4 regions of the Pseudomonas sp. RT4P38 genome follow, and region 2 is predicted to be linked to each of the others. Evidence: predicted binding sites of a transcription regulator. Region 2 holds the regulator's gene; each other region holds the start of a gene.

Region 1 (2,186 bases), 1.2 Mb from region 2:
ATGTGCGCAATCGGTGCATAAACCAGGGTGAACCAGACGCCCATGAAGATCAGCATCGCGGAGAACTTCATCCGCTCGGCGAAGGCACCGACGATCAACGCCGGGGTGATGATGGCGAAGGTCATCTGGAAGGTGATGAACACCGCCTCAGGGAACAGCGCCGCGGGACCTGTCAGGCTCGATGGCGTGACACCGGCGAGGAATGCCTTGCCCATGCCGCCGAAGAATGAGTTGAAGTTGACGACACCCTGTTCCATGCCGGTGGTGTCGAACGCGATGCTGTAGCCATAAATGACCCACAGAATGCTGATCAGACCGGTAATGGCGAAGCACTGCATCATCACGGAAAGAATGTTTTTGGAGCGAACCATGCCGCCGTAGAACAGCGCGAGGCCGGGAATGGTCATGAACAGCACGAGGGCTGTCGAGGTCATCATCCAGGCGGTGTCGCCGGAGTTGAGGACGGGGGCCGCCACTTCGTCTGCCGCCATAGCCAGGCTGGGCATTACGAGGGACAACAGGGCTCCTAGCCCTGCGAATTTACGCAGAGTCATATTGTTTTCTCCTGGGGCGTTGGGTGTGTGGCGGCTTAGATTGCGTCGGTATCGGTTTCGCCGGTACGGATGCGAATCGCCTGTTCCAGATTGACCACGAAGATCTTGCCGTCACCGATCTTGCCGGTGTTGGCAGCCTTGGTTATCGCCTCGATAACCCGGTCAAGATCCTTGTCGTCAATGGCGACATCAATCTTCACCTTTGGCAGGAAATCGACCACGTATTCCGCGCCGCGATACAGCTCGGTGTGACCCTTCTGCCGACCGAAGCCTTTGACTTCAGTAACGGTAATGCCCTGCACGCCGATCTCGGACAGCGACTCGCGTACGTCGTCCAGTTTGAACGGCTTGATGATGGCAGTGACTAGCTTCATGAAAACTCTCTCCCGAATTTGGTGGACTTGCCCCAGGAAAACAAACCCGACTCAAGTCTAAGCGCAGTGCCTGGCTTTGTAACGCATCGTCGGCCTTACCTGCCCGTCCGACGCCTGCTAACCACTCCGCACGAAACACTTCCCCCGTTTCGCTTGGCGCACTGCATTCGTCACAGCGACTGCATCAGTGCATGGGTCACTACCGACTAAGCAGAAAGCTTGCCATCTCGCCAAAACCCACTGATTTCAAGCCTTTGGCCGCTGCCGCAAGCTACTTCGCTGCAATGGCCCGACTGATACGCACAACAACAGTGCATTGCCGTCCGTCCGCATGCGCGAAAAGCGTGCAGCCCTGACTGCGAGATTGACTATAGACACTGCGTGATACACTGCCCGCCATTGTTGACAGGACATTTCCCATGCTCGCACCCAAAGACTTCCTAGATGCCCTGAGCGGCACCGCCTCCCGCCTCTTCAGCGGCGACACCCCACTGCCGAAAAGCGAAATCGAGAGCCAGTTCAAGGCCCTGTTGCAGAGCGGCTTCAGCAAGCTGGATCTGGTGAGTCGTGAAGAGTTTGATAGCCAGATGGTTGTGCTGGCACGGACGCGGGCGCGATTGGAGAGTCTTGAGGCGAAGGTGGCGGAGCTTGAAGCGAAGCTCAATCCAACGGCTGAGTAACACCACCGATCAACTGTGGGAGCGAGCTTGCTCGCGATAAGGTCGGAACGACCTTCCTGCCATTCCGGATTCCGCGCTAATTCCAGGCTGAGTCCTACAAAGATCACATCCGCCGTCCGATTGCGCCACCAAGCCCCGGTTACTAAGCTCACCCTCTGCTGAATATTCAGCACTGGGTTTGGCGACCTTGAAGGCTTAAGGCGCACGACGACCATCCGATGGCGGGCTAATTTTCGCCATATCGAGTCATGGCGGCTGTGCGTGGGAGATCTTCGGATCTGCCGGGTTCCTTTTGCTCCGGTTCGCCAACCCGCGTATAGCTGCCACCCATTCGTTTGGCGACGATTGCCGGCAGCCCCTTTAGCAAAAGGAGCTTTCGATGATTCGCAATGACACTCACCTGATCCCCCACGTCCTCACGCGCCACAAACTCCACCTCCACACCCTCCTCCTGGAAAACCAGGCCTGGTTCAGCGCCCACGACCTCGGCCGATTGCTCAGGCTTTTCCTCGACGAACGAGCGCTACGCAAACTCGATCCTGACCAACACCAGAATTTGCAGATGCTCATCCACGGCA
Region 2 (2,186 bases):
TTTGGGTCTTTTCCTTATGCTTTTTGAGTTGTTTATCCAGCTTGTCGGTCAGTGCGTCGATCGCCGCGTACATATCGGTATGCTCCGCGTTTGCGACCACTTCATTGCCGGGAATATGCAGCGTGGCTTCGATTTTCTGCTTGAGCTTTTCGACCGTCATCGTGACTTGCACGTTGGTGATCTTGTCGAAATGCCTCTCTAATCGTTCGAGTTTTTCGCCGATGTAGGTGCGAAGAGGTTCGGTCACTTCCAGTTGGTGTCCACTGATGTTGACTTGCATACAGCTCTCCTTCGTTGCCAGTGCATAAAGCGGCAGGCAGAAATGCCTGCCGCTGGAACGCTGTGGCGTGGCTCTACATCAACCGCTTGCGTTCGCTCGAAGGCGCGATCCCGAGGGATTCGCGGTACTTGGCGACGGTGCGGCGAGCCACCTGAATGCCTTGTGCCTCCAGTAAACCAGCGATCTTGCTGTCACTCAACGGCTTTTTCTGATTTTCCGCGGCAACCAGTTTTTTGATGATCGCGCGGATCGCCGTGGACGAGCATTCACCGCCCTCGGAGGTGCTGACGTGGCTCGAGAAAAAGTATTTCAGTTCATATATGCCTCGTGGGGTATGCATGAACTTTTGCGTGGTCACCCGTGAAATCGTCGACTCATGCATGCCCACCGCTTCGGCGATGTCATGCAGGACCAGCGGTTTCATGGCTTCGTCGCCGTATTCAAGAAAGCCGCGCTGATGCTCGACGATCTGAGTGGCTACTTTCATCAGGGTTTCGTTGCGGCTTTGCAGGCTCTTGATGAACCAGCGGGCCTCTTGCAACTGATTGCGCATGAAGGTGTTGTCGGCGCTGGTGTCGGCGCGGCGCACGAAACCAGCGTATTGAGCATTGACCCGCAGTCGCGGCACGGATTCCTGGTTCAGTTCCACCAGCCAGCGCTCGTTGTCCTTGCGTACGATCACGTCGGGAACGACGTATTCGGCTTCGCTGGACTCGATTTGCGAGCCTGGGCGCGGGTTGAGGCTCTGGACCAGTTCAATCACTTGGCGCAGCTCATCTTCCTTGAGCTTCATGCGACGCATCAGCTGGCTGTAGTCGCGGCTGCCGAGCAGGTCAATGTAATCGGTGACCAGGCGTTTGGCCTCGACCAGCCAAGGGGTCTTGGCGGACAACTGACGTAATTGCAGCAGCAGGCATTCACCCAGGTTACGGGCGCCGATGCCAGCGGGTTCGAATTGCTGGATGCGGTGCAGGACGGCTTCGATTTCGTCCAGTTCGATGTCCAGTTCCGGATCGAAGGCTTCGAGAATCTCCTCGAGGGTTTCGTCCAGGTAGCCCTGATTGTTGATGCAGTCGATCAGGGTCACGGCAATCAGGCGATCAGTGTCGGACATCGGTGCCAGGTTCAGTTGCCACAGCAAGTGGCTTTGCAGGCTTTCGCCGGCCGATGTACGGGTGGTGAAATCCCACTCATCGTCATCGTTGCTCGGCAGGCTGCTGGCGCTGGTCTGGTAGACGTCTTCCCACGCGGTGTCGACGGGCAGTTCGTTGGGAATGCGCTCGTTCCAGTCACCTTCCTCGAGGTTGTCTACAGTCGGGGCGGTTTCCTGGTAGGAGGGTTCCGAAACATCGGCGTTGGGAGGCTGTTCGGCTTTGTCGGCCAAGGGGTCGGCGTTATCGAAGTCGTCGCCTTCTTCCTGGCGTTCGAGCATCGGATTGGACTCCAGGGCCTCCTGGATTTCCTGTTGCAGGTCCAGGGTCGACAATTGGAGCAGGCGGATGGCCTGTTGCAGCTGCGGTGTCATCGTCAGCTGCTGGCCCATTCTCAAGACTAGCGATGGTTTCATGGCAGGGGCTTAACACCTTATTCGCCGGCGCACATGCGCCATCCACTACAGGGCGCCGGAGCGCCAAACATAAGCAAATTATATGCCTGAAACTGCAACGTTTGCCTAGAGCGCTGTAACAATAAAAAAGTATTCATTTTTATCGAGACTAGCGCTCGGTCGACTAGCCAGGCACCTCAGTGCTTACAGGCGGAACTCATGGCCCAGATACACTTCCTTGACCAGGTCGTTGGCCAGGATGGTGGCAGAGTCACCTTCGGCAATCAGTTGGCCATCGTTGACGATGTAAGCGGTTTCGCAGATATCCAGGGTTTCACGGACGTTGTGGTCAGTGATCAA
Region 3 (2,186 bases), 2.6 Mb from region 2:
CGATGGTGCGGACAACCTTGCCATCGGCATCGGTGATCTTGACCTTGACCGGGTCCACCGACGCCGGTACGGCGATGGTGCCGGTGAAACTCTTGGAGGTATCGACCACCGTCTTGTCGGCCGGTGCAATAACCGAACGCCCGACCAGCGACGACGCCTGCAACGCCTGGGACGAGTTGTAATTGCTCGCGAGGCCGCTCACGGTGGTATTGAGTGTGGTAATACCTTCCAGGCTGCTGAACTGCGCCAACTGGGCGACAAACTCGCCGTTATCCTGTGGTTCCAGCGGGTTCTGGTTTTTCAGTTGCGTCACCAGCAACTGCAGGAACGCGTCCTTGCCCAGGGACTGTTTGCCGGTGGCGCTGTTCGTCGCGGACGCCAGGCCATCGGCGCTGGTGTTGGTCTTGACCGAGGAGTTGGCCAGGATGTCTTTGAGGCTAAGGCCACTGGTGGTATCGGTAACACTCATCTGAGTCGCCCCTTATCACTGACCGAGGGTCAGAACCTTCTGCATCATGGTTTTGGCGGTGTTCATCATTTCGGCGTTGGTCTGGAACGAGCGGCTCGCGGAAATCATGTCGGCCATTTCTTCCACCACGTTGACATTTGGGTAGTAGACGTAGCCCTTGCCGTCGGCCGCCGGATGGTTCGGCTCGTAGCGCGCCTCAAGGTTGCTCTGGTCTTCGACCACGCCCAGCACTTGCACACCTTGACCGGCCGCGTCCTGGCTCTGGAACAGCGAATCGCTGCCGCCGCTCTGGCCGCCCTGGAACATGGTGGCAAATACCGGGTGCCGTGCACGGTAGGTCTGGTCGATACTCGAGGAGACGGTCTCGGCGTTGGCGATGTTACTGGCGACGGTGTTCAAGCGAGTGGTCTGGGCACTCATGCCGCTACCGGCAATGTTGAAAACACTGGATAGAGACATGGCTTACTCTCCGCGCAGGGCTGATACCAGCCCTTTGAATTTGCTGTTGAGCAGGGTGAAGCTGGCCTGGAAGCCGACGGCGTTTTCCGCGTAGTTCGACTGCTCAAGCTGGGCGTCCACGGTGTTCTGGTCGATCGACGGTTGCATCGGCGTGCGATACAGCAGCGACTCGTCGCCATTGCCCAGGCCTTCGGCTTCGATATGACGGTTGTTGGTCATGTTCAAGGCAAAAGTGCCGCTCTTGGTCTTCTCGTTCTGCTCGGCGAGCACTTTCGAGAAGTCCAGATCCCGAGCCTTGTAGTTCGGGGTGTCGGCGTTGGCGATGTTGTTGGCCAGGACTTCGGCACGCTGAGCGCGGTAGCCCAGGGCTTGTTCGTGAATACCGAGCGCTTTATCGAAGCTGATGCTCATGTCGGGAAACCTTCGGGTGACCTGATTTTTCGTAACAGAGACATAGCAAGCGGCGTGCCAATTCAAAAAAGGCCGTAATCCGGGGCTTTGCGGGCAGTGGCAACGTGGCAATGCCAGAAAAGCGGCAACCGATTTCCGCCGCCTGCCGCTTTTCTGCCGCTTCTTACGGTCAGGAGAACAACCCCGACCCTGTGGGAGCGAGCTTGCTCGCGATGGCGTCGGGACAGTCGACAGCTGTATAGCCTGACCCACCGCAATCGCGAGCAAGCTCGCTCCCACAGGGTCTAGTGGTGTTTCAGAAATAACGGCAGGCAAAAAAAACGGGAGCCCCTGAGGACTCCCGTTTTTTTATACCGCCAACGAATCACTTCGCCTGGTAAATGATCCCCGGGCTGCATTGGACCATCTGGTAATGGTCCGGCAAACCGTTCAGCGCCTCGGAAGCACCGAGGAACAGATAACCGCCTGGCTTCAACGTGCTGTGAATGCGCAACAGGATGTCCTTCTTCACCTCGGCGGAGAAGTAGATCAGCACGTTGCGGCAGAACACGATGTCGAACTTGCCGAGGCTCGCGTAGCTGTCCAGCAGGTTGAACGAGCGAAACTCCACCCGGCTCTTGATCGGCGCCTTGATGGCCCAGCGCCCCGGCCCTTTCGGGTCGAAGTAACGCTGAAGGCGCTCGGGCGACAGACCACGGCCGATGGCCAGGCTGTCGTATTCGCCGGTCTTGCAGTTGGTCAGCATGGTGCCGGACAGGTCGGTGGCAACGATTTGCACGCCCATCTTCAACTGGCCCATGTTCACGCGCTCGAACTCATCGATCGACATCGACAGCGAATACGGTTC
Region 4 (2,186 bases), 720 kb from region 2:
CCAGGCCTGGGGTGCCGACTTGCGGCGCGCCGCTGGCAGCGGTTTCCAGGAACAGGTTGTTGCCCACGGCCTGCAGACCGGCCGGGTTGATGAAGTCGGCGGTTTGCAGGTTGCCGATCACCTGGGATGCCGGGTTGCCGGTAACGGTGATGGACACGGTGCCGTCGCGACCGACCGTGAAGGTCTGGGCATCGTTGGGGATGACAATGGCCGGTTCCAGGGCAAAGCCGCTGGCGTTGACGATCTGACCGTTGGAATCCAGGTGGAACGTACCGTCACGGGTGTAGGACGTGGTGCCGTCCGGCTGCAGAATCTGGAAGAAACCGCGACCGTCGATGGCCATGTCCAACGGCTGCTCGGTGGTTTGCAGGCTGCCGGCGGTGAAGTTTTTCTGGGTGCCGACGATGCGCACACCGGTACCCAATTGCAGACCCGACGGCAGTTCACTGTCCTGGGTCGACTGGGCGCCTGGCTGGCGTTTGATCTGGTAGAGCAAGTCCTGGAACTCGGCGCGGTCACGTTTGAAACCCGTGGTCGACACGTTGGCCAGGTTGTTGGAAATGGTCGTCAGGTTGGTGTCCTGGGCGGACAGACCTGTTTTGGCAACCCATAGAGCCGGAAGCATTCGATTCTCCTCGTGCGCCTGTTTTACGGCGCGACGTTCTGATAATTAGCTGATCTGCAAGACCCGAGCCATGGCCTGGTCGTCTTCTTTGGCGGTGTTCATCATCTTGATGTGCAGTTCGAACTGCTTGGCCAGGGCCAGCACCGAGGTCATTTCTTCCACGGCGTTGACGTTGCTCGACTCGAGGAAACCGGACACCAGCTTGACGTTGGCATCGGCTTGCGCCGGCTTGCCGTCCTTGGTGTGGATCGAACCGTCCAGGCCTTTGGTCATGTTCTTGAAGTCAGGATTAACCAGCTTGATGCGGTCGACTTCCGCCATCACGCGAGGACCTTCGCCCATCGCACGAATGCTGATGGTGCCGTCCTCGCCCACTTCGATTTGCTGCTCGGGCGGCACGGCAATCGGCCCGCCATTGCCCATCACCGGCATACCGTTGCCGGCCCGCAGCACGCCGAGGGCGTCGACGTTCAGGCTGCCGGTGCGCACGTAGCTTTCGCCGCCGTCAGGGTTCTGCACGGCGATCCAGCCATTGCCTTGCACCGCGACATCGAGGTCACGACCGGTTTCCACCAATGCGCCAGGGGAGAAATCGGTGGCCGGACGTTCGGACAGGGCAAACGCACGCGCCGGAAAGCTGTCACCGAACACCGGCATCGAACGAGCCTGCTCCAGGTCTTTCTGGAAACCGTTGGTGGAGATGTTCGCCAGGTTGTTCGCATGAGCCTTCTGCGCCAGTGCATTCTGGCTGGCACCGGTCATTGCCACATATAGGTACTTGTCCACACTCTTTCCTCTGCATGCCGGACGTTTGCCGCCCACCGCTGTACTGCTGAGCCATAAGCAATTTGCAGACCAACTTTTTTCTGGCGGTGCGGGGACCGGCAAACAAAGGACTTGAGGGATACAGGCGGGATTGGAGGATTGTGTCGAAGACGAAAAACCGGCGGTGTTATGCCGGTTGGTGGCAAGGGTCGGCCTTGGGCAACGGCCACCGCCGCCATCGCGAGCAAGCTTGCTCCCACATTGGATCTGCGGTGTTCACACATCCCCTGTGGGAGCGAGCTTGCTCGCGATGAGGCCGGTTCAAACACAGCAGATGCCCGCTATGACTCGCTCTTGCCGACCTCGTACTCACGCAACTTGTTGGCAATGGTCGTATGCGAAACCCCCAACCGCTTGCCCAGTTGCCGACTGCTCGGGTGCTCGGAGTACAAGCGCTCCAGCACCGCCTTCTCGAAGCGCCCGACAATCTCGTCCAGCCCGCCCTCGAGCGAGAAATCGCCAAGTGGCTGACGCACACCGTAATCCGGCAGGCGAATATGCTCGGCCTTGACCGTCCCGCCTTCGCACAGGGAAACGGCCTGGAACAGCACGTTTTCCAACTGTCGCACGTTGCCCGGCCAATGGTAGTGACTGAGCCGCTCCATCGCCGCCGGCGCCAGTTTCGGCAGCGGGCAACCGATCTGCCGACTGGCCTGATCGAGGAAGTGCTCCACCAGCGGGGTCAAACCATCGAGGCATTCGCGCAGTGGCGGGATGTGCAGCGAAAGCACGTTCA

What was found. Region 2 encodes sigma-54, which starts transcription at its own class of promoters, with help from an activator protein. Its sites were predicted from a motif close to ANTGGCATNNANNTTGCTNT; they were not measured.
Region 1: glnK (P-II family nitrogen regulator) is a predicted target of sigma-54. The motif match lies at 1,136-1,155, and genes of this name have one in related genera.
Region 3: flgB (flagellar basal body rod protein FlgB) is a predicted target of sigma-54. The motif match lies at 1,382-1,401, and genes of this name have one in related genera.
Region 4: ACYZT7_RS09045 (flagellar basal body rod protein FlgF) is a predicted target of sigma-54. The motif match lies at 1,466-1,485, and genes of this name have one in related genera.

What each region holds. Positions count from the first base shown of each region.
Region 1 is NZ_CM142703.1:6,684,155-6,686,340, forward strand. Features, by position in the region: gene ACYZT7_RS31220 (ammonium transporter) at 1-554, opposite strand, end outside; gene glnK (P-II family nitrogen regulator) at 590-928, opposite strand; gene ACYZT7_RS31230 (accessory factor UbiK family protein) at 1,348-1,608, shown strand; gene ACYZT7_RS31235 (BRO-N domain-containing protein) at 1,988-2,186, shown strand, end outside.
Region 2 is NZ_CM142703.1:1,231,776-1,233,961, forward strand. Features, by position in the region: gene hpf (ribosome hibernation-promoting factor, HPF/YfiA family) at 1-280, opposite strand, end outside; gene ACYZT7_RS05640 (RNA polymerase factor sigma-54) at 354-1,847, opposite strand; gene lptB (LPS export ABC transporter ATP-binding protein) at 2,031-2,186, opposite strand, start outside.
Region 3 is NZ_CM142703.1:5,307,658-5,309,843, forward strand. Features, by position in the region: gene flgD (flagellar hook assembly protein FlgD) at 1-469, opposite strand, end outside; gene flgC (flagellar basal body rod protein FlgC) at 485-928, opposite strand; gene flgB (flagellar basal body rod protein FlgB) at 932-1,339, opposite strand; gene cheR (protein-glutamate O-methyltransferase CheR) at 1,704-2,186, opposite strand, start outside.
Region 4 is NZ_CM142703.1:1,952,951-1,955,136, reverse strand. Features, by position in the region: gene flgG (flagellar basal-body rod protein FlgG) at 1-625, opposite strand, end outside; gene ACYZT7_RS09045 (flagellar basal body rod protein FlgF) at 671-1,411, opposite strand; gene ACYZT7_RS09040 (sigma-54-dependent transcriptional regulator) at 1,732-2,186, opposite strand, start outside.